DNA from 4 places in the Paenibacillus sp. GM2FR genome. Region 1 is predicted to be linked to each of the others. Evidence: riboswitches for the same ligand, from Rfam matches in the RefSeq annotation. Region 1 holds a riboswitch; each other region holds the start of a gene.
The links. A riboswitch is a leader RNA that binds a small molecule or an ion and turns the genes downstream of it on or off. The one in region 1 is predicted to bind thiamine pyrophosphate.
Positions count from the first base shown of each region.

Region 2: another riboswitch for thiamine pyrophosphate. It lies ahead of tenA (thiaminase II); the one in region 1 lies ahead of PAEVO_RS20520 (ECF transporter S component).
Region 3: another riboswitch for thiamine pyrophosphate. It lies ahead of PAEVO_RS14825 (YkoF family thiamine/hydroxymethylpyrimidine-binding protein); the one in region 1 lies ahead of PAEVO_RS20520 (ECF transporter S component).
Region 4: another riboswitch for thiamine pyrophosphate. It lies ahead of PAEVO_RS23715 (ABC transporter substrate-binding protein); the one in region 1 lies ahead of PAEVO_RS20520 (ECF transporter S component).

Region 1 covers NZ_MKZM01000008.1:4,503,088-4,508,071, reverse strand. The annotation lists gene PAEVO_RS20530 (SDR family oxidoreductase) at 448-1,302, shown strand; gene asd (archaetidylserine decarboxylase) at 1,370-2,173, opposite strand; TPP riboswitch at 2,337-2,449, shown strand; gene PAEVO_RS20520 (ECF transporter S component) at 2,541-3,170, shown strand; gene PAEVO_RS20515 (ABC transporter ATP-binding protein) at 3,163-4,839, shown strand; gene PAEVO_RS20510 (energy-coupling factor transporter transmembrane component T family protein) at 4,836-4,984, shown strand, end outside.
Region 2 covers NZ_MKZM01000010.1:293,694-298,677, forward strand. The annotation lists gene PAEVO_RS34135 (hypothetical protein) at 408-626, opposite strand; gene PAEVO_RS26460 (VOC family protein) at 942-1,442, opposite strand; TPP riboswitch at 1,707-1,810, shown strand; gene tenA (thiaminase II) at 1,952-2,638, shown strand; gene thiM (hydroxyethylthiazole kinase) at 2,694-3,536, shown strand; gene thiD (bifunctional hydroxymethylpyrimidine kinase/phosphomethylpyrimidine kinase) at 3,533-4,549, shown strand; gene thiE (thiamine phosphate synthase) at 4,546-4,984, shown strand, end outside.
Region 3 covers NZ_MKZM01000008.1:3,291,429-3,296,412, forward strand. The annotation lists gene PAEVO_RS14810 (iron chelate uptake ABC transporter family permease subunit) at 1-364, opposite strand, end outside; gene PAEVO_RS14815 (ABC transporter permease) at 354-1,307, opposite strand; gene PAEVO_RS14820 (nitroreductase family protein) at 1,831-2,433, shown strand; TPP riboswitch at 2,616-2,718, shown strand; gene PAEVO_RS14825 (YkoF family thiamine/hydroxymethylpyrimidine-binding protein) at 2,803-3,408, shown strand; gene PAEVO_RS14830 (sporulation protein YjcZ) at 3,482-3,577, opposite strand; gene PAEVO_RS14835 (nucleotidyltransferase domain-containing protein) at 3,700-4,398, opposite strand; gene PAEVO_RS14840 (class I SAM-dependent methyltransferase) at 4,542-4,984, shown strand, end outside.
Region 4 covers NZ_MKZM01000009.1:602,082-607,065, reverse strand. The annotation lists gene PAEVO_RS23730 (EAL domain-containing protein) at 1-547, opposite strand, end outside; gene PAEVO_RS23725 (GGDEF domain-containing protein) at 757-2,292, opposite strand; gene PAEVO_RS23720 (VOC family protein) at 2,552-2,935, shown strand; TPP riboswitch at 3,114-3,225, shown strand; gene PAEVO_RS23715 (ABC transporter substrate-binding protein) at 3,341-4,372, shown strand; gene PAEVO_RS23710 (MTH1187 family thiamine-binding protein) at 4,453-4,746, shown strand; gene PAEVO_RS23705 (ABC transporter permease) at 4,743-4,984, shown strand, end outside.

The sequences.
Region 1 (4,984 bases):
CGTGGACGTTTCTTCAGTCGTGGTGGCTGCGCTATTTTCAGAAATCGCTTGCGCCGCATGAAGACAACGACTCAGAATCATCAGGATGTGTGGTTTTAATGAGACTTGGCCTACATACGGGGAACGTTGAATCCCGTTATCATATACGCTTTTCTCTGGATGAACGCAAAGGGAGCTAAACGGCTCCCTTTTTTCGATATGTTTTGGGGTCCCCGCAAAGTATTTGGAATAAGCATCGAAGCATAGGCTCCACTTTGTGGGGCTATTTAGTGGATGCATATACGGATAGGGACTCTGATTACGTTGCGAAATTTTGTTATATTAGGAATATGTATAAGGCGCTGAACGCAGGGGTCTTAGGAACATGGACCAGGCAGGCATTTCGGATAACAGAAGGGTGACGGGAGTGAAGGAGAGAGTGGCATTGGCAGAGCAAGCGGTGATCCGGTGGTAGCGGCGGGAGCAGGAAAGGTTGCGCTGATCACGGGCGCGTCGAGCGGGTTCGGACTGCTCATCAGCCTGGAGCTGGCAAAAGCAGGTTATGACGTGGCTGCGGGTCTGCGCAGGCCTGAGGCGGCGGCAGAACTGTTGGCCCGAGCCGAACAAGCAGATGTTGCCGGGCGCATTCACGTATTTCAGCTGGATATATGCATCGAGGAACAAGTCAAGGCCGCTGCTTTGGAGATAGAGCAGAGGTATGGACGCTTGGACGTACTGGTGAACAATGCCGGCGAGGCGGTAGGCGGCATGGTGGAGGAAGTGCCGCTCAGCGGCTGGCGAAAGCAGATGGAGACGAATTTTTTCGGGACCGTATCGGTAACGCAGCATATGCTGCCGCTGCTCCGCCGTACCGGACATTCCAAAATCATTCTCATGAGCAGCATTAGCGGCGTGGTCGGCTTTCCGGGTTATGGACCTTATGCGTCCTCCAAATTTGCTTTGGAAGGGCTTGGCGAAAGCCTGTCCATGGAGTTGATGCCCTTTGGCATCGATGTCGTGCTGATCCAGCCCGGTGCCTATGGCACGCCGATTTGGAACAAAAGCTTTGGGGAGCTTGCGGTAAAGGAAGGATCACCCTACAGCGATCTGCTGAAGGGCGTGCTGGAGTATTCCGAGCGGACAGCCAGGGGAAGCGGGGATCCGCTGGAGGTAGCCAGGCTTGTGGCAAAAATTGCGTCCATGGCTAAGCCCAGGTTCCGCTATTTGCTGCCCCGAGGCACGCGGCTAACCGCATGGATCAAGGGCGTGCTGCCGGATCGGCTGTTTCAGCGGATCATGTATCGGATGCTGGGACGGCGTTAATCATTCATGCCGCGAATGATTCATGGCCTTAACTTGTAAAATGCGATGTTTGGTAAGGTGAATGGGATTACCCTTTTCTGGCTGGGGACGGATGAAGCAAACCGAGGAGTTCCCCCATCTTCACCTTGGAGCCGGGTTCCAGGTCACCGCGCGGAGTAAACGTGCCGTTCTCCGTCAAAAGCACGACGGTAGAGCCGAATTCAAAGTACGCGAGCTCATCGCCAATCCCGTATTTCTTCACGTTCTCGTCAGCATAACGGATGCTGCTTACGTTCATGGCTCCGACCTTCACGACGGCAACTTCGCCGAACTCATGCGCAATATAGGTAATGAGGCGTTCATTGCGGCTGAGCACGTTCCGAATATGGGTCATCGCAAAATCGTTCACAGGGTAAACGCGGCCCTTCAGATGCTCGCTCTCCGCCTGAACACCGGTTACCGGGGAATGAATGCGATGATAATCGGTCGGGCTTAAATACAATACGAAAGCATAACCGTTGATGTAGTTTTCCATTCTTGGCGATTTGGCGAGCAGCTCACTCAGGGTATAATCCTGTCCCTTGACGCTCAGAATGGTGCCGGCGTTGACGGCGCCCATTGCCGAAATCGTGGCATCGACCGGGCTTACCATAGCGTCGGCGGTATCATCTATGGCGCGCAGGCCTATTTTTAACCGGCGGGAAAAGAACTCGTTCAATGAGCGGTATTCATGGATTTCTTTCTCCGCTTCATGCGCCGGAATTTGATAAATTCGTATAAATGCAGGTATTAGATGACGGCTCAGCCGGCTGTGGGAACAATGCCCCATGATTCGGGACAGCCACTTGCGGGAGGATAGCTCAGTCATCAGACGCAGCAATTGTTTAGCCATGTCATTCTCCTTTGTGCATAGGTGTCAGCAATAAACGTTGGTGGAAAAGCCAACCACTCTGATATTGACATAGAATGAGATGGAAATCAATAAATAGCCATTTTTGAAAAAAGGCTCTTGCTTATTCCGGAGCGAATGTGTATTTTAAAGTTAACATGAAACCGAATAGGAATACGGGGGCTTGAGTGAATCAGGCTGAGATTGCAGCTGTTATCCGCTGTTGACCGTTAATCTGAACTGGGTAATGCCAGCGTAGAGAATATCCGACCCTGCCTACATAGGGCCTATTTTTCCGTCTGCGCGTTTTTCCAGACGGTTTTTTGTTGTGTTTACACAAAAATAGAGGTGGAGAGGGGAATGTGTTGTTATGGGAACGTCTGTGCAAGAGAAGTTGGGGGTTCAGCCCCGAAAAGGGCTGCGGTTAAGCGATATTTTGGTGACGGTGCTGGTATCGCTGGTGCTTGGCGTCATTTATCATTTCTGGGGTTCGGTTTACAATCTGTTAAAACCGCTGTTCTTTGAAGCGGATGAGTTGTTATACGGCATGTGGTTCGCTGCAGCCACGCTTGCTTACTTGCTGATCCGCAAGCCGGGAGTGGCCATCATCGCGGAAGTGGCGGCGGCCCACGTGGAAGTGCTGTTTGGCAGCGGCTGGGGATTGACCCTGCTGCTGTATGGCCTCATTCAAGGACTGGGGGCAGAATTGGTATTCGCGGCATTCCGTTATCGGAGCACCTCCGCGTGGACGCTGGCGATTGCCGGAGCCGGCGCGGCCATCGGCTCGATGATCATGGACTTCTATTACAGTTATACCGATGACCTGCAGACGTGGATGTTCCTTGCCAAATACGGCATGCGGGTACTCAGCGGCGCCGTCATTGCAGGCCTCCTGATGCTCCTGCTGGCCAAAGCGCTTGACCGTACGGGCGTGACATCCCTGCTGCGTCCTGCGTCGAAGAAGGATTACGAAGCACTGGATGATCCGCGCCATGTCTAATGCCACGGTTAGCCAGGTTCCGGCTCAGTCCGCTGAGATGCTTCCGGAACCGGCCGTGTATGTGGAGGGATTGCGTCTGAAGTATCCGGGCGAGGAGCGGCTGATGTTCAAAGACCTCTCCTTCTCGGCTGTCCGGGGGGAGAAGGTGCTGCTGCTCGGTCCGAGCGGCTGTGGCAAATCCACGCTGCTGCAGGTGCTTAGCGGGATGATTCCCCGCGCAACGGAGGTGCCGATGAAATGCGAGGCCCAGCTGGTTCCGCGTTCTTGGGGTTATGTGTTTCAGGATCCGGATACCCAGTTCTGTATGCCGTACGTGGATGAAGAGCTGGCTTTCGTGCTGGAGAATCTAAGTGTCCCACGCGACGAGATGAAGGAGCGGATGCAAGCGGCCCTGGGCGAGGTGGGGCTTGATCTTGAGGAGCTCCATATGCCGATCGGGCATTTGTCCCAAGGCATGAAGCAACGACTGGCGCTGGCATCGGCTCTGCTGCTGGAGCCGGAGGTCCTGTTCCTTGACGAGCCGTCTGCGCTGCTCGACCCGGAAGGCAGGGAGCAAATCTGGTCCGCGGTGAAGGCCGTTTCGGAAGGGCGTACGCTGATCATCGTGGAGCACCGGATTGAAGAAATGGCCCAATACGTGGATCGTGTCGTGCTGTTCAGCCCGGATGGGGTGATTCTGGGCGAAGGTCCCCCAGCAGCGATATTCGCTGAATATGAGCGGGAACTCCAAGCCTATGGAATCTGGTATCCCGGCGTATGGGAAGATTACGCGGAGTCCCGGGCAGGCAGAGAGTTATTCGCCCCGGTCGACGCGCTGGGCAATGAGGCAGGTGATCTCCTGTATGAGGCTGCTCTGCCATACGCTCAGCATGGGGAAACTGTCATTCAACTGGCGGATTTCAGGGGGATGAGATGGGATAAACCTGTCATCACCCTCCCTTCAGCCGAGGTGGTTCCGGGACAATTCATTGCGGTGGTTGGGCCGAACGGAGCAGGAAAGAGCTCGCTGCTGCTCAGTTTAATGGGGCTGCTTCGCGCCGAAGGAACCTATGTGCTCTGCGGGGAAGAGGTCATTCAGGGCAGGCGCAGGAAGGTGCGGAAGAAGAGAGAGCAGCAGCTGCGCCAAATCGGATTCGTGTTTCAGAATCCAGAGCTTCAATTCCTGACGGAACGCATCGGCGATGAGGTGGTTTACTCCCTGCTGGTGGATCATGTGCCGCCGGAGGAAGCGAAGGCGCAGGCCGACCGCTGTCTGGAACGCTTTGGACTGAAGGGCATGGAAGCTAGGCATCCGTACCAGCTGTCGACAGGTCAAAAGCGTCGCTTAAGCGTGGCTACGGCCATGGCAAGACAGCCGTCTGTGCTGCTCCTGGATGAGCCGACCTTCGGACAGGATGCGCGGAATACGTTTGCGATTCTGGAGATGTGTGAGCAACTGCGCCGCGCGGGAACCGCCATTCTCATGGTGACGCATGAAATGGAGATCGCGCAGCGGGTCGCCACGCATATATGGGAAATCCGGGAGGGGCAGTTGACGTCAAGCATGCCTTCCCCCCGATGGTGTACCGGGACGGAATCCGGACGGGAGACCGGCGGAGCGAATGGCGCTGATGAGACTCGCGAAAACCTAACCGGGGCCGATCATCGCCTTACGGGGGTGAACGCATGAATATATGGAATCCCGTGCGGATCACTTGGCTGCACCGCGCGAATCCGGTGGTGAAGCTGGGACTGATCTGTGCGCTGTTTTTTATGACGGTGTTAACCCATGATCTTGATTTTGTCATGTATCAGGCGTTGATCTTTATGATCTG
Region 2 (4,984 bases), on a different contig from region 1:
AATCTAACGGACTCAGGATCCCTTATTACCGCAATAAACTGCCTATTTGCCATCATATTCTATGAATAACGTATCTGGTGTCCGCTAGCTCTCAAAAATAACACCCATTCGGCTAAATAACGTATCCTCAGTCCGCTTGCCGCCCTCGAGCAGTAGCAAACAAGGCCAGCAGTCGCAACAAGATGAGTAGTAGCAACAAGGCCAGCACTAGCACCAAGATAGTAGTAGCAAACGAGCAGCAGCACCAAGATGAGCAGTAGCAAAAAGACCACCTGTTAACGGACTCCAGTTCCCTTATTTTCCTGATTCGCACCCAATTGTTAAATATAACGGACTCAGGATCCCTTATTACCGCAATAAGGTGCCTATTTGCCATCATATTCTATGAATAACGTATCTGGTGTCCGCTAGCTCTCGAAAATAACCCCGATTTGGCTAAATAACGTATCCTCAGTCCGCTTGTCCTCGAGCACTAGCACCAAGATCAGCACTAGCACCAAGATCAGTAGTAGCACCAAGATCAGCACTAGCACCAAGATCAGTAGTAGCACCAAGATCAGCACTAGCACCAAGATCAGCACTAGCACCAAGATCAGGACTAGCACCAAGATGAGTAGTAGCACCAAGATCAGCAGTAGCACCAAGATCAGCACTAGCACCAAGATCAGCAGTAGCACCAAGATCAGCAGTAGCACCAAGACCAGCAGTAGCACCAAGGCCAGCAGTAGCACCAAGGCCAGCACTAGCACCACGACGAGCAGTGGCCTCAGCTATCTACTCTGAGTTCCCCCGTTTTCTACCACTAAACCATAGCTACTTAAAATCATGCGGTTCTACATCGTTTTGGTTGGCAGCCATCCAAGCATCCCCGGGACCCGAATCCATCCACGAATCCATCCGTGCCCTCCCTGTAATGACGCCTTTGCTTCGCTTCCACCTTTTTACGAAATCTTCACCACAATGTCCGCTCCGGCAACATAGGCCATCGCCCGGATGTATTCCGGGTCTTGGGCTCGTCGTTCCATTTCCTCAGAAGTGAGGTCCTCCATTCGCGTCTGAATCCACCATAAGTTGCCGAACGGGTCCCGTACCCGTCCCACCCGGTCACCGAAGAACAAGCTTGTTGGCTCCGTGACCGAGACGGCTCCTGCGGCCAGCGCTTGCTGGTAGACGGCATCGCAATCCTCAACATATAAACGGAGGTATGCCGGGCTATCCGGCCATTCCGGCTTCGCGTCAAACATCATCACGACGGCGTCCCCGATTCGCACCTCGGCATGGCCGATGATACCATCGCCAACATAGACGCGGGCTAACTCTTCGGCTTGAAAAGCCTGCTGCAGGAATTCGATCAGCGCTGCGGAGTTTCTTGAGATGATCCACGGTGTCACGGAGGTATAGCCATCCGGAATGGGTTTAACCGCTTTCGATGGGTTCGTCATAAATACGCTCGCTCCCTTAAATTTCATTTATTTGAGCTGCTCTGATGTACTCATTATGCGGGGGCATATATGACAACCGAGCGTCAGTGTTCCCAAAACAAGTTTTGGGCATACGGCTTTTTAATTTAGCAAAATAACCACCGCCACCGTAGAACATTATGATCACCCGGTCATGTAAAGGTTTCAAGCGTGGAGTTCTGTCCGCGAACGGTTCACGTTTGACACGACCCACAAACCTATGTACAGTATTAGACAAAAGAATAGGAAGTCCACTAGGGGAGCCGTTAGCGGCTGAGACAAGAGCGTATCTTGGACCCTTTGAACCTGATCTAGTTCGTACTAGCGTAGGAAAGTGGAGCCTTCGTATATGAGGTCTCGGTGCGTTTTTTGGCGCACTCGGGCTTGTTGACGAAGCCGCTCCAGTTTTCGGGGGCGGCTTTTTAGCGTTGCCTGGAAACTCGTGACTTACGGACTTCCTGCTCTTCAATATGTTGGAGGTGGGGACAAAAATGAGTTTCACGCAAGAGCTCCGTCAGCAGGCGGAAGGTATTTTTCAAGCAATCTTCGATCATCCCTTCGTAAAAGGCATTGCCCAGGGGAATCTGGAGCGGGAGCAGTTGATTCACTATGTAAAACAGGATTTTGAGTATTTGAATGCCTACATGCGGATTTACGGTATCGCCATATCCAAATCGACCAGCAGGGAAGAGATCGTGACCTTTAACGAACAGATTTCGTTCATCCTGCACAGCGAGGTGCACCCGCATCAGAATTTTTGCACAGCCGCCGGGGTGACCTATGAAGAGCTTCAGGGGTATCCGCTTGCTCCGTCCGCGCATCATTATATCCGTCATATGCTGACGGTGGCGCATGAGGGCAGTCTGGGCGAGATTATGGCGGTACTGCTTCCTTGCCCGTGGACGTACCTGGAGATTGGCCGCAGGCTGCTGGATGAAGTGAAGCCGGATGCGTCCCATCCGTTCTATGACTGGATTTATTTCTACGGCAACCGGGGGGAAGACGCGACAGCCAAGTTCTGCAACCGTGTCGATGAATGGGCAGAGCGTGCGACGGCAGCCGAGCGGGAACGGATGACGGAGCATTTCATGCTGAGCTACCAACTGGAGTATATGTTCTGGGATATGGCATATAAGCAGGAGGAATGGCCGGTGCAGCTGCAGGCTGCGGTGCTGTAAGGAGAAACTGTATCAAGCACATAAATTCCATTATAGATAAGAGAGGCTGATTCATATGCATGCATGGGAAAAAGAGGTTTCGGCGCTTTTAACGAAGGTACAGCAGACGAGCCCCCTCGTTCACAATATGACAAACGTGGTGGTTACGAATTTTACGGCTAACGGCTTGTACGCGCTGGGCGCGTCGCCGGTCATGGCTTACGCGCCCGAGGAAGTGGCGGATATGGCCGCCATCGCGGGCGCACTCGTATTGAACATCGGCACGCTGAACCGCGAGCTGGTAGATGCGATGATAATAGCGGGGCAATCGGCCAATGCCCATGGCGTCCCGGTCCTGCTGGATCCGGTCGGTGCGGGCGCGACCCGTTTTCGGACGGAGTCGGCCTTGCGGATTCTGAGCGAGGTGAAGGTTTCGCTTGTGCGTGGAAACGCGGCTGAAGTCGCTCACCTTGTTGGGGAAGCCCGCGAGATCAAAGGCGTAGACGCTGGCATCAGCGCAGGCAGCAATCATGCCGAGCTGGCTGTGCGGGCTGCACGCGAATTAGGCACGATCGTGGCCATTACCGGTGAAGAGGACGTAATTACCGATGGAAGTGAAGTGCGTATCATTACTGGCGGTGACCCGCTGCTCACGAAGGTCACCGGCGCAGGGTGCCTGCTGACCTCGGTGCTGGGTGCCTTTGCCGCAGTGGAGGCAAACCTGCTGCTTGCGGGTACGGCGGGACTGGCCTTCTACGGGGCCGCGGCGGCAAAAGCCGCAGAGCGCACGGCAGACCAGGGACCGGGGAGCTTCCAGATCGCTTTCCTGGATGAGCTGGCAAAGCTCCATCCAGACTCGCTGGAAGGATATGCGGCTGTCCGGGAAGCAGAAGCGACCGCTGCAGGTGGCACACGATGAGCAAGACTCGCGTGCCCCGGGCACTGACGATTGCCGGGTCCGATAGCGGCGGAGGCGCCGGCATTCAGGCCGATCTGAAAACCTTCCAAGAGCTCGGCGTATACGGCATGTCGGCGATTACGGCGATCACGGTGCAGAATACCTTGGGGGTTCACGGCGTATATCCACTGCCCCCCGAAGCAGCCGCCGAGCAGATGGAAGCGGTAGGCCCGGACCTTGGAGTAGATGCATTGAAGACGGGCATGCTGTTCAACGCCGAGATCATTCGCCTGGTTGCTGACCGGATTCGGGCTTTTGGCTGGGAGAAGGTCGTTGTCGATCCTGTAATGATTGCCAAAGGCGGAGCGGAGCTGCTGCAAAGCGAAGCGGTGCAGGCTTTAAGAGAAGATTTGCTGCCGCTGGCCTTGATTGTCACCCCCAACATACCGGAGGCCGAAGTATTGGCGGGGATGCGTATCCGCACAATGGAAGATCGGAAGGAAGCAGCGAGGCGTATTCATGCTCTGGGGCCCAAGATCGTTGTGATCAAGGGCGGCCATGATGAGGGGATGCTTGTCGGTCATGAAGATGCGGATCACCAAAGAGACAGGGAACCAGATATAATGGCGGATACGCAGCAGGAAGAGTTGCCTAGGTCCGAATTAACGTCTGGCCAAACGAGAACTGCCAGCCATAACGGGGAGTTAAGTGAGGGACGCTCCCCAATTATCAAGAATGGCGACAGATTCGGAAATCCCGGCAGTCCTCCCGTCATGGACCTTGTATACGATGGTATGGCCTTCACGGAATTATACGGCAAACGAATTCATACCGTTCATACGCATGGTACCGGGTGCACTTTCTCTGCCGCCATCACCGCAGGCTTGGCCAAAGGCTTGAGCGCATTCGATGCCATTCAGAGCGGACGCTCTTTCATCCAAGCGGCCATTGAAGACGGCTTAAACCTGGGGCAAGGACACGGCCCCACGAATCATTGGGCGTATCGTCGCCGCCGTCAGGAGGTGCTGCGATGACGGGGAGAGTGACACCCGAAATGATGAGGCAGCATCTACGGATGTACCTCGTACTCGGCAGCGTGAACTGTATCGAAGAGCCAAGCCGAATTGTGCAGAAGGCACTGGCTGGCGGCGCGACCATGGTCCAGTTCCGCGAGAAGGGACATGGCGCGCTTGTTGGGGAGCCGATGGTCCAGCTGGCTCGCCGGATCCAGAATCAGTGCCGCCAAGCGAGCGTACCCTTCATCGTCAATGACGATGTGGAGCTGGCGCTGAAGCTGAACGCCGACGGTGTGCACATCGGCCAGGACGACGAATGCGCGGCTTCCGTACGGGAGCGGATCGGCAACCGGATTCTGGGTGTCTCCGCCCATACCGTGGAGGAAGCGAGGCGCGCCCTTCTCCATGGTGCCGATTATCTTGGCATCGGACCGATTTATCCAACCGTCTCGA
Region 3 (4,984 bases), 1.2 Mb from region 1:
ACAAAATCTTATATAAGACTCCCGCAAACAGGATCATCCCGCCGACGTTGATCAAAAAGTTAACGTTGCTGCCCAGTTTGTACAGCGTAAAGGATCCGAAGACAAAGATGACGGTGGTCTGGATCAGGATATATAAGGAATCTAATCCCATAACGCTTGGCGTCAGTATCCGGTTATTCGTGACCGTTTGAAACACCGTGGTAGACAGAGCAATCGCTCCGCCGGTCAGAATAATGGCCAGCACCTTCTTGATTCTTCTTGGAAGCGCGTAATCCCAATTGCCGCCAAGATCAATGAACAGAAAGACTGCCACCAGGATGATTGCCGCTGCGGCCAACAGGCCGAGTTTGGCTTTATAAGTCATATGCCTTTCTCCTCATCAGTAAGAAAATGAATATACCGCTTCCGAGTACGCCCACGGTTAGACTAATCGGAATTTCATAGGGATAAATAATAATCCGGCCCAGGATGTCACAGAACAGTACGAACCCGGCCCCCAACAGCGCGGTATGCGAAAGGCTTTTTTTCAAATGGTCTCCTAAGTATAAACTGACAATATTAGGTATGATCAGACCAAGAAACGGAATCACGCCGACGGTCAGCACGACGGATGCCGTAACCAGCGCCACGATGACCAGTCCCAGATTCACAACTCTCCGGTAGTGAAGACCCAGGTTGGTTGCAAACTCCTCTCCCATTCCGGCCACCGTAAACTTGTTGGCAAACAGATACGCCAGAATCACAAGCGGGATACTAATATAGAGCATTTCATACTGGCCCTTCATGATCATGGAAAAATCACCCTGAAGCCATGCGGACATATTCTGAATAAGATCATATTTGTAGGCAAAGAAAGTGGCTATCGAACTGACGATATTACCAAACATCAGTCCAACGAGCGGGATGAAGATCGCATCCTTGAACTTGATCCGATCCAGGATCTTCATGAAGATAAAGGTTCCTGCCAGAGCGAATACAAAGGCCACAAGCATTTTGATAAGCGGTCCGCTTGTCGTGAAGACGAGCATCGCTACCAAAATCCCCAGTCTGGCTGAGTCCATCGTACCTGCCGTGGTCGGCGATACGAACTTATTGCGGCTGAGCTGCTGCATGATCAATCCGCAGATGCTCATGCTGACACCCGCCAATATGAGACTGACAAGCCTAGGAATCCGGCTTACAAGCATAATATGCTGTTGTTGTTCTGTCATCGAAAACAGTTGCAGTGGCGAGATATCTTTAACTCCAATAAATAATGAAATTACGGAGAGTACCACAACGGCTGCAAATAAGTATCTAATCTTCATGGCTCTTCCTTCTATGCGTATGTCTCTAAACACCCGGGATCTTGCAATTTTCATCACCATTCTCATTGAGATTGATTATCAATTGCGTTCTGATATGCATTATATCATCCTCATTCTGGCTCGACAAGTATAATTGAGAATGAAAATCAATTAATAGCTTCATACATGTATATTTTGTTCATGAATTGTTCATAATATGAAGTTTCGAGGAGACATAACTAATATCCACAGGCAGAGTCACACTTTCGTTAAGCTTCCCTTTAATGAGACTTCTCTAAAAACTAGACGAATTCAATTCATATTAAATACATAAGAAAAATTATATTTAATCAAAAGCCGTTGACAATTGCTCTAAGTTATATTAATATCCTAACATAATTATTATTTCTAACTAAACGTAAGTTAATATGGAATGATAATTAAATTGATTGCAATAAAAAGCAAAATGCATATTTGCTTGAAGTAAAGGACATCTTCTTATCAGGCGAATGCAAATTCGATTACACCAGGAGGTTTTTTTTCAATGTCTAAAGATTTTTCAACTGCACTCAAAAATCGCCGTTCTTATTACGGGATTAGCAAAGAATCCGTTATCTCGGACGAGCGTATCCAAGAAATCGTAAACGAAGCGGTTAAGTATACCCCTTCTTCTTTCAACTCCCAAAGTGCACGCGTCGTTGTATTGCTTGGCGAACAGCATGATAAACTGTGGAACATGACGGAAGGCATCCTGAAGGAAGTCGTTGGCGATGAAGAAGCCTTCAAATCCACGGCCGACAAAATGGCTGCATTCCGCGCTGGTTACGGTACGGTATTGTTCTTCGAGGACAACAACGTCATTGCCGGGCTGCAACAAAACTTTGCCGCTTATGCCGACAACTTCCCGGTTTGGTCCAACCAATCCAACGGCATGCTGCAATTTGTAGTATGGACATCCCTTGAAGCAGAAGGTCTGGGTGCATCCCTGCAGCACTACAACCCGCTGATCGACGAAAAAGTAAAATCCGAATGGAACATCCCAGAAAGCTGGAAGCTGATTGCTCAAATGCCTTTCGGTAAGCCGGTTGCTGAACCAGGCGAAAAAGAATTTGCACCGCTGGAAGATCGCGTGAAAGTATACAACTAAACCAATAGATGAAAAAACCGCCTTCCTAAGTTCCTGCAACTGGGATAGGCGGTCTTTTTTATAATGGGCAAAGATTGAAAAACCGATCGCAAAACGATACAATTACACAGGTAAGAACCCTCGAATTCCTACGATAACGGAGGCTCCGGGGCAAACTTGCAATAACCAACTACATAGGATGTTGGCTGTACTAGGGGTGCCATGTGCTGAGAGACGGCGGGCTGCCGTTAACCCTTATCACCCGATCTAGGTCATACTAGCGTGGGGAAGTGTAGCATTTATGTTTATTTCTTTTCGTAGGCATAACTGCACCTTCTTCATGGGGTGCGGTTTTTTTGCGTGGACTTATATTATGGGGAGGAAATGACAATGAATGAGCTTGTATGCGGAACCAGCCGGATCGTCGGATGCCGGTTCTCGGTATTTCCCATGACGGACCGGTTTGTAGAGGTCATCATGGACGCACTACAATCTGTGGATACGGAGAAAGTGTGGATTCAGACAGATGATGTGAGCACCTGTATTCGTGGACGAGCAGAGCATGTCTTTGATGTTACAAGTGCGATATTCGCCCATGCCGCGGCGAGCGGCGTGCACACCGTTTTTAATGGTACTTATTCCATCGGCTGCCCCGGTGATACGGACGCCGATGTATATATGACTGAGGATTCGACCCTCTTAAACCGTGACATCGGAGAACATGCCGAAATCGAGACTGCCTGCCAATTCGCTCTTTACCCCATGGGTACCGATAACTATATGGAAGTCATCTACAGTGAAGTAAATCGTGCGAAGGAAGCCGGGACATTCGCCGGAAGCGTTCATTACGCCAGCCGATTGGACGGGTCCCTGTCCCGGGTATTTGGATCGCTTGAAGACGCGTTTTTACATGCGATTCAATCCGACAGCAGCCATCTGGTCATGACTGCAGTTGTGTCCGCACACAGCCCATCAATCAAAGCCGCATCGAATTGAGTTCTATTGAGGCAGACAAAAGCCCGGCAAAAGCCGGGCTTTCCTGTCACTAGCTGCCAAGAATCTTGACAGTTTAAACCCAAGCACTCAAGATAATTACGAGCAGGATAAAGAGAACCAAAATAGTTCCTACTGAATTGCCCCATGCGCCGCCGTATTCTCCGCTCATGAAGATCCCCTCCTGGATTTAAAGAATGACGTGATGTAATCTAATCACACTATTATAGTATTGCCCGCTTTGTGCTAGTGTCACGGCTAATGTACCTCTCTTTATATATTGGTTAGGAAATATTATTCCTCAAAACCAATGAGAAGCTTCCCTCCGTACGGACGGAGCATTTCCTCGGTGAATGCCATCAGAGCTGAGGGATCATCCTGGCGATACATCGCCGCGAGCGCTGCTTCCAATCGGTCTCCCAAGATTGTGTCATAGCGGCTGAACAGCCGGAACAGTGTTTTCCCTTCACCCGTCCACTCCCGGTTCACCCTAAGTACAAATTCACAGAGAATCGCCGCGATTTTGTGCACCGTAAACCATTTTTCGCCATCCCTTCGTGGACCCTCCAAGTCCAGCATGTACTCGGTTAGCATATAACGGTATTGGTTCATGTCGGTTAGCGTCAAGGGCATGGGGCCGTAATTCAAATCGCTTCGGGCCTCCGCCCGTACCTCTTCTCCCTCGGGCAGCGCGCGCAGCACCGTCCCATCCGCAATCATCCGCTGCATTGACGGATTCGCCGCCATGACGCCCTCGTCGAAATATTCGCGATACGAGGATAAAGACAATATAAATATTTCCGCGATCCACCCATGTGCCTCTATCGTCTTCCTGCTGAAATCATATCCGTCCCGTTCTATGACCATGATGTCCAAATCGGATTGTTCATTATATTCGCCTCTGCTCGCACTGCCGCCGAGCACAGCAAGCAAACAGTCGGGATAATCGTGTTGAATGACACGTTTCGCTGCCTCTACCGGTTCCATCCTCATGACGTTTCCTCCAATATGACTCTAATCCTCCCGAAAAAAGGGCTCAAAATATCTAATTCAGCGAAAACCCTAAACGTACCTGAATCATATGGTAAATAAACGATTACCCTCATGTTGATCATAAGGAAGAAGGGATAGATGAGATGAACTATATTCATATGCTCTCCAAATTAGGCATGGGCAGTGCCCACCCGGGAGGATTCGAGGCAACGCTCAGAATGCTGAAGAATTATCCCATTCAACCGGGCAGCCGCATTCTGGAGGTGGGGTGCGGAACTGGCAGAACCGCATGCCATCTTTCGGAGATGGGGTATCAAGTGACCGCCATTGACCTAAACGAGAATATGATCAAAAAGGCCCGCGCAAGAGCCAAGGCTATGGAAATCGATGTCCAGTTCCATCAGGCGGATGTATGCGCATTGCCTTTCGAGGACAACCAATTTGATCTGATCATGGCGGAGTCCGTTACTGTATTTACAGATACTTCGAAATCGCTGCCCGAATATTACCGCGTTCTGGATCATGGAGGTGTCCTGCTGGACAGAGAATTGCTGCTAGATAAGCCCATGCCGGAGGCAAAGCTTCA
Region 4 (4,984 bases), on a different contig from region 1:
GCTTCACGCCGATAGGAAGCCACTCGGCACTGGTCTCAATGGCGCTGGTTCGTGCTGCCCGGTCCAGGAAAGCATGCAATCCGGTTTTACGGGCTGTCTCAAACAGCTCATACGGCTGGAAGCTGGCTCCCCACTCTACCGGACGAAGGAGAAATTCGTAGGCAACGATCTGCTCGGATGAATCCACGATGGGCTGCATGTAGCTCGTAAACTGCTTATGTAAAATGATACTTACCATATCGTAATGCTCCATCTGCAGTTCGAACTTTTGCATAGGGGTCCACGAATGCCGGATTTGCGGAGTTTCTCCACCGGTAACACAGAAGGACAGCTCTTGACGAATCTTCAGCGGAAGGGGCTGCAGACACTTCATCATGGAGATCAGGTCCGCACGTACCTTGTAGTTCACAGCACAACCCTCATTGTTTTCATGTACCGTGTAGCCGTTCACTGCCAGCAACTGAATAAGCTCGCCACTTGCAGGCTTCATATGAATGGTCCCCTGGTCCTCAATCGGTTCAAAGGTGCTGCAATTGTCGCAAATCATGTTCGTCCTCCTTGGCAAGCTAGCTCTCACTATGCTTCTTATCGGCATTTTGAATATGATTTCTTTGCATTTTATGGATTTTATATCGAAGTTATGACCTATTTTAGGAGAAATGCGCAAGATTCGTGCAATGATTGCGCCAAATTCTACAAAAATCGACTTATATTGCTTTTAACAACCTATTGTCGATACTATCGTCATACATTCTTCTACTCAACCTTTTGATCTAAAAGCTGCAGCAGCATCGTCCGCTCCACATCAAAATGCCAAGGGGCGTTCCGTTCCTTTGCCGCATACATCGCTGCATCCGCGCGGCCAATCAGCTCCTGGTCATTTCTGGCATGATCCGGGTAAACCGCAATGCCGATACTCGGCGTGGTTCGAACCTCATGTCCTTCCAGGTCGTACGGCTCGCTAAGCATCGTCCAAATCTCCTCCGCCATCCAGATCAGCTCCTGATCTTCGCCGGCTGGATGGATCATGACGGTGAATTCGTCTCCTCCTAATCGGGAAACCAAGATTCCCTTGGATTCGAGAGTTTGAAGCCGGTCTGCAACCTTTCGTATCAACAAATCGCCGGCACGGTGGCCGTATCGGTCATTGACTCGTTTGAAACGGTTCATATCCATATACAGCAAGCCTACGCGGGAACCTTTGCGGTCCGCCTCCTTCAGCGAACTCGACAGCCTTGCATTAAAATAACGGCGATTATACAGCCCCGTAAGATCATCGCGATGTGCCAGGGATTCACTCTGCATCAGACTTTCATGCAGTCGGGCAAACAAACGGTCGTTCTCGAACTGAATCAAAATCTGCCTGAACAAAATCAGGATAACGCACAGGGATAGGCCGGTAAACAGTCCATTCCACCCTCCAAAACGCTGCGCCATAAGGGCAAACATCCCGCCAAGCACGCTGTAGGGAAGCAGGTACCTTACGATCAGGTTTCCGATCGAACGCGGCTCCCGCTCGCCAACAGAGGGCTTACGGGAATCAGGGGCAGACTGCCCACCTGCGAAACTAATAAAAAATACCGATAATGAATAGAGTGGATACAGGTAGGGACGTGCCTCGATACCCATAAGATCAACAAGATAGATGTATAGAACATCTCCTGCAATATAAGTACTCCCGCCAAGACATAACAGAATGGCCGACCATTTCCTTAACTGTCCGGTATTAAAATACAACACCAGCGTAAAAAAAATAAGTACCATTGCGCACAGCGGATACAGCATGTCCACCCAAATGTTTCCCCATACTGCCTCATGGGCCAGACCCTCAAGCTCAGGTTTGATGAAATACTCCCATCCTACCGTCATGACCGTTATGCCAACAATCACGATGTCCAGCATAAACCGGAGCCCCCGAAACGAACCCTGTACATGCCGGAATAAATAAATGAGAGAACTTGCGAACAGGATGAGTTCGAGCCCCCAGAAGAAATGGGTTAGAGCTGGAGAGAAAGCGCTCTCTTTTCCAAACCAAACATGACATGCGTAAATGATTCGGGCCGCTGCATCCCCCATCAATCCGAGACTCACAATAAACCAAAACCTGCGAAGATGCACCTCATAGCGCCGACTAATCCGCATTAAATAAACGGAGGCGGCTGCAGGAGGAATAATGACTAGAACACGCTGAAGCGATAAAGCGTCAGGCATCCACAGAGCGATCATTATCTGAATGAATGCATATATCATGGCGAGTCGAATCCACAGATGATCTGCTGGAGTTGGACTCATAAGCATTCCTCCTCGGCCAAAAGGTAAGCTTTTTTCAACACTTGTTTGTTAGGTCTTTAGAATTAATACTTCTAGTTCTCATGATACTTTTTACCCACCCAAAAGTAAAGATGAGGAAATGAAAGAAAAACCACGGATTCTACTCTATGAAACCCGTAACACTCCGAAAAGTTACCGCCTTCAAGACCCACTTGACGTATAGGAATTATGTGATAATATTTCATTCATATCTCATATGAATCGGAAAGGGTGTTTAGCCTTGTCACAGAAACGATTGGATCATGTCGGCATTGTCGTCCGGGACCTTGAAACCACGATCGCCTTTTACACCGCCGTCGTCGGACTTGAACTGAAGGATCGCCTTACCCATACCAATGGCGTCATCCAGCTGGCATTCCTCGGATTTAACGGCAGCGACGAAACGGAGGTCGAGCTTATTCAGGGTTACAGCGACACGCTGCCCGCAGAAGGGACCGTTCATCATTTTGCCGTCAGCACGGATAACATCGAAGAGGAATATGCTCGCGTTCAGGGACTGGACGTACCTCACTTGGATGAGGAAATCGTGACGCTCCCGAATGGGTATCGCTATTTCTTCGTTCACGGTCCCGAAGGGGAGTGGATTGAGTTTTTCCAGCGCTAACCTCTTACGTACGGTAGAAGCCTTATTCAAATCCTTTATCTTGTGAAAGGTTCATAGCTCCATTCATTCTTCCAATTGCATACGTGTTCTAAACCAAGACCTGCCTCGTTCGTGCCCCTTCGAACTAGACAGGTCTGGTGTGTTAGGACTATAATAGCGGATGTAATGATCGAAACTTCATAAATACCGGGGGAGCTGGAATTTGGCCGGCTGAGAGTGTATCCGATATGATACTGACCCTTACACCTGATCTGGGTAATGCCAGCGTAGGAAGCCCATGTTTGCGGCAGCTGTTCATTTGCCGTGGTATACACTTACGCCGTCATGCGTCCTGATATCATCAGGGCGCTTTTTTTGTGGAGTTAACGAGGTTATAGAAAGAGAATTCAAAGGAGAGAAGAAACGATGAAGAAGGGAACATGGATTCCGCTGCTTCTTGCTTGCGTCCTGCTGATGGTTGCGTCTGGATGCGGCACAAGCGGACAGAACAAGAAGACAGGTGCCGAAGGCGAAGACAGTCAGACTCCCGGGAAACTCCGTGACGTACAGCTGATGCTCGATTGGTCCGCCAATACGAATCACACCGGCCTGTATGCAGCGAAGGAGCTTGGGTATTATGAGGAAGAAGGGCTTAATGTCCAGATCGTCCAGCCGGGAGCAGGCGGAACCGATACGCTGGTCGCATCCGGAAACGTCCCGTTTGGCATCAGCTATCAGGAAGGCGTAACGCTGGCCAGAACGCAAGGATTGCCGCTCGTTTCCATTGCAGCGATCATTCAGCATAATACATCCGGCTTTGCCGCCCCCAAGGATAAGGGCATCGTGAAGGCAGGCGATTTTGAAGGAAAATCCTATGGAGGCTGGGGCTCGCCTGTGGAGGAAGCCGTCATGAAATCCATCATGGAGATTGATGGCGCCGATGTCAGCAAGGTGAATATGGTCAATATGGGCGATGCCGATTATTTTACGGCCGTGAAACGCGACATTGATTTTGCCTGGATCTTCTATGCTTGGACGGGGATTGAAGCCGAGCTTCGCAATGAGCCGCTTGACATGATTTATGTGAAGGACTACTCGGAGCAGCTTGATTATTACACACCGGTGATCGTAACGAACGAGAAGCAGATCCAGGAGGACCCCGAGCTTGTCAAAGCGTTCATGCGGGCGACTTCAAAAGGATATGACTTTGCGATTCAACATCCTGAAGATGCGGCAGCCCTGCTTACGAAGGCTGTTCCTGACTTGGATGCCGAACTGGTTCTCGCCAGCCAGAAATGGCTGAGCCCCCGTTATCAGGATGATGCACCCCGCTGGGGCGAGCAGAAAGCCGAAGTATGGTCGGGGTATGCCGACTGGATGTTTGAGCGCAAGCTGCTGGAGAAGGAACTTGACGCGGACCGCGCATTTACCAATGAATTTTTACCGGAGCAGCCATAAGGTTATTTCTATTTAAGAGGAGAGACAGCAGGCCGCCTCTCTTCCATTACAATATAGCTTGCACGAAAGGATGAGTTTATATGGCGAATACACTCTTAAGCATTCAAGTAATACCGAGAACGCCAAACGGGGCCGACAGCATCCCTTATGTGGATGAAGCGATCAAGGTCATTCAGGAATCGGGCGTAAAATATGAGGTCCATGCACTCGAAACGACCATGGAAGGAGAGCTCTCCGAGCTGCTCAAGATCGTTGAGCGCATGCACGAGGCGCTGGTGAATGCGGGAAGTCCCAGCATCATATCCCAAGTCAAAATCGCGCATCATCCGACCGGCATCAGCATGGATAAGCTGACTGAGAAATACCGTCCATGAAAAGCTGGTGGAGTTCTGTTTGGCCGCCCGTTGTGGCGGTCCTCTTCTTTTTGATGGTTTGGCAGGCCGCAGTATCCGTATTCGACATTGAACCCTTTATTTTGCCTGCGCCGACGGCCATCGGGCATGAGGCCGTTACCGGAGCTTCCGGTCTCTTCCAGCATACAGCGGCCACCCTGCAATTAACCCTGATCGGATTTATGATCGGCACGGCGATCGGTCTTGTCATCTCGCTGGC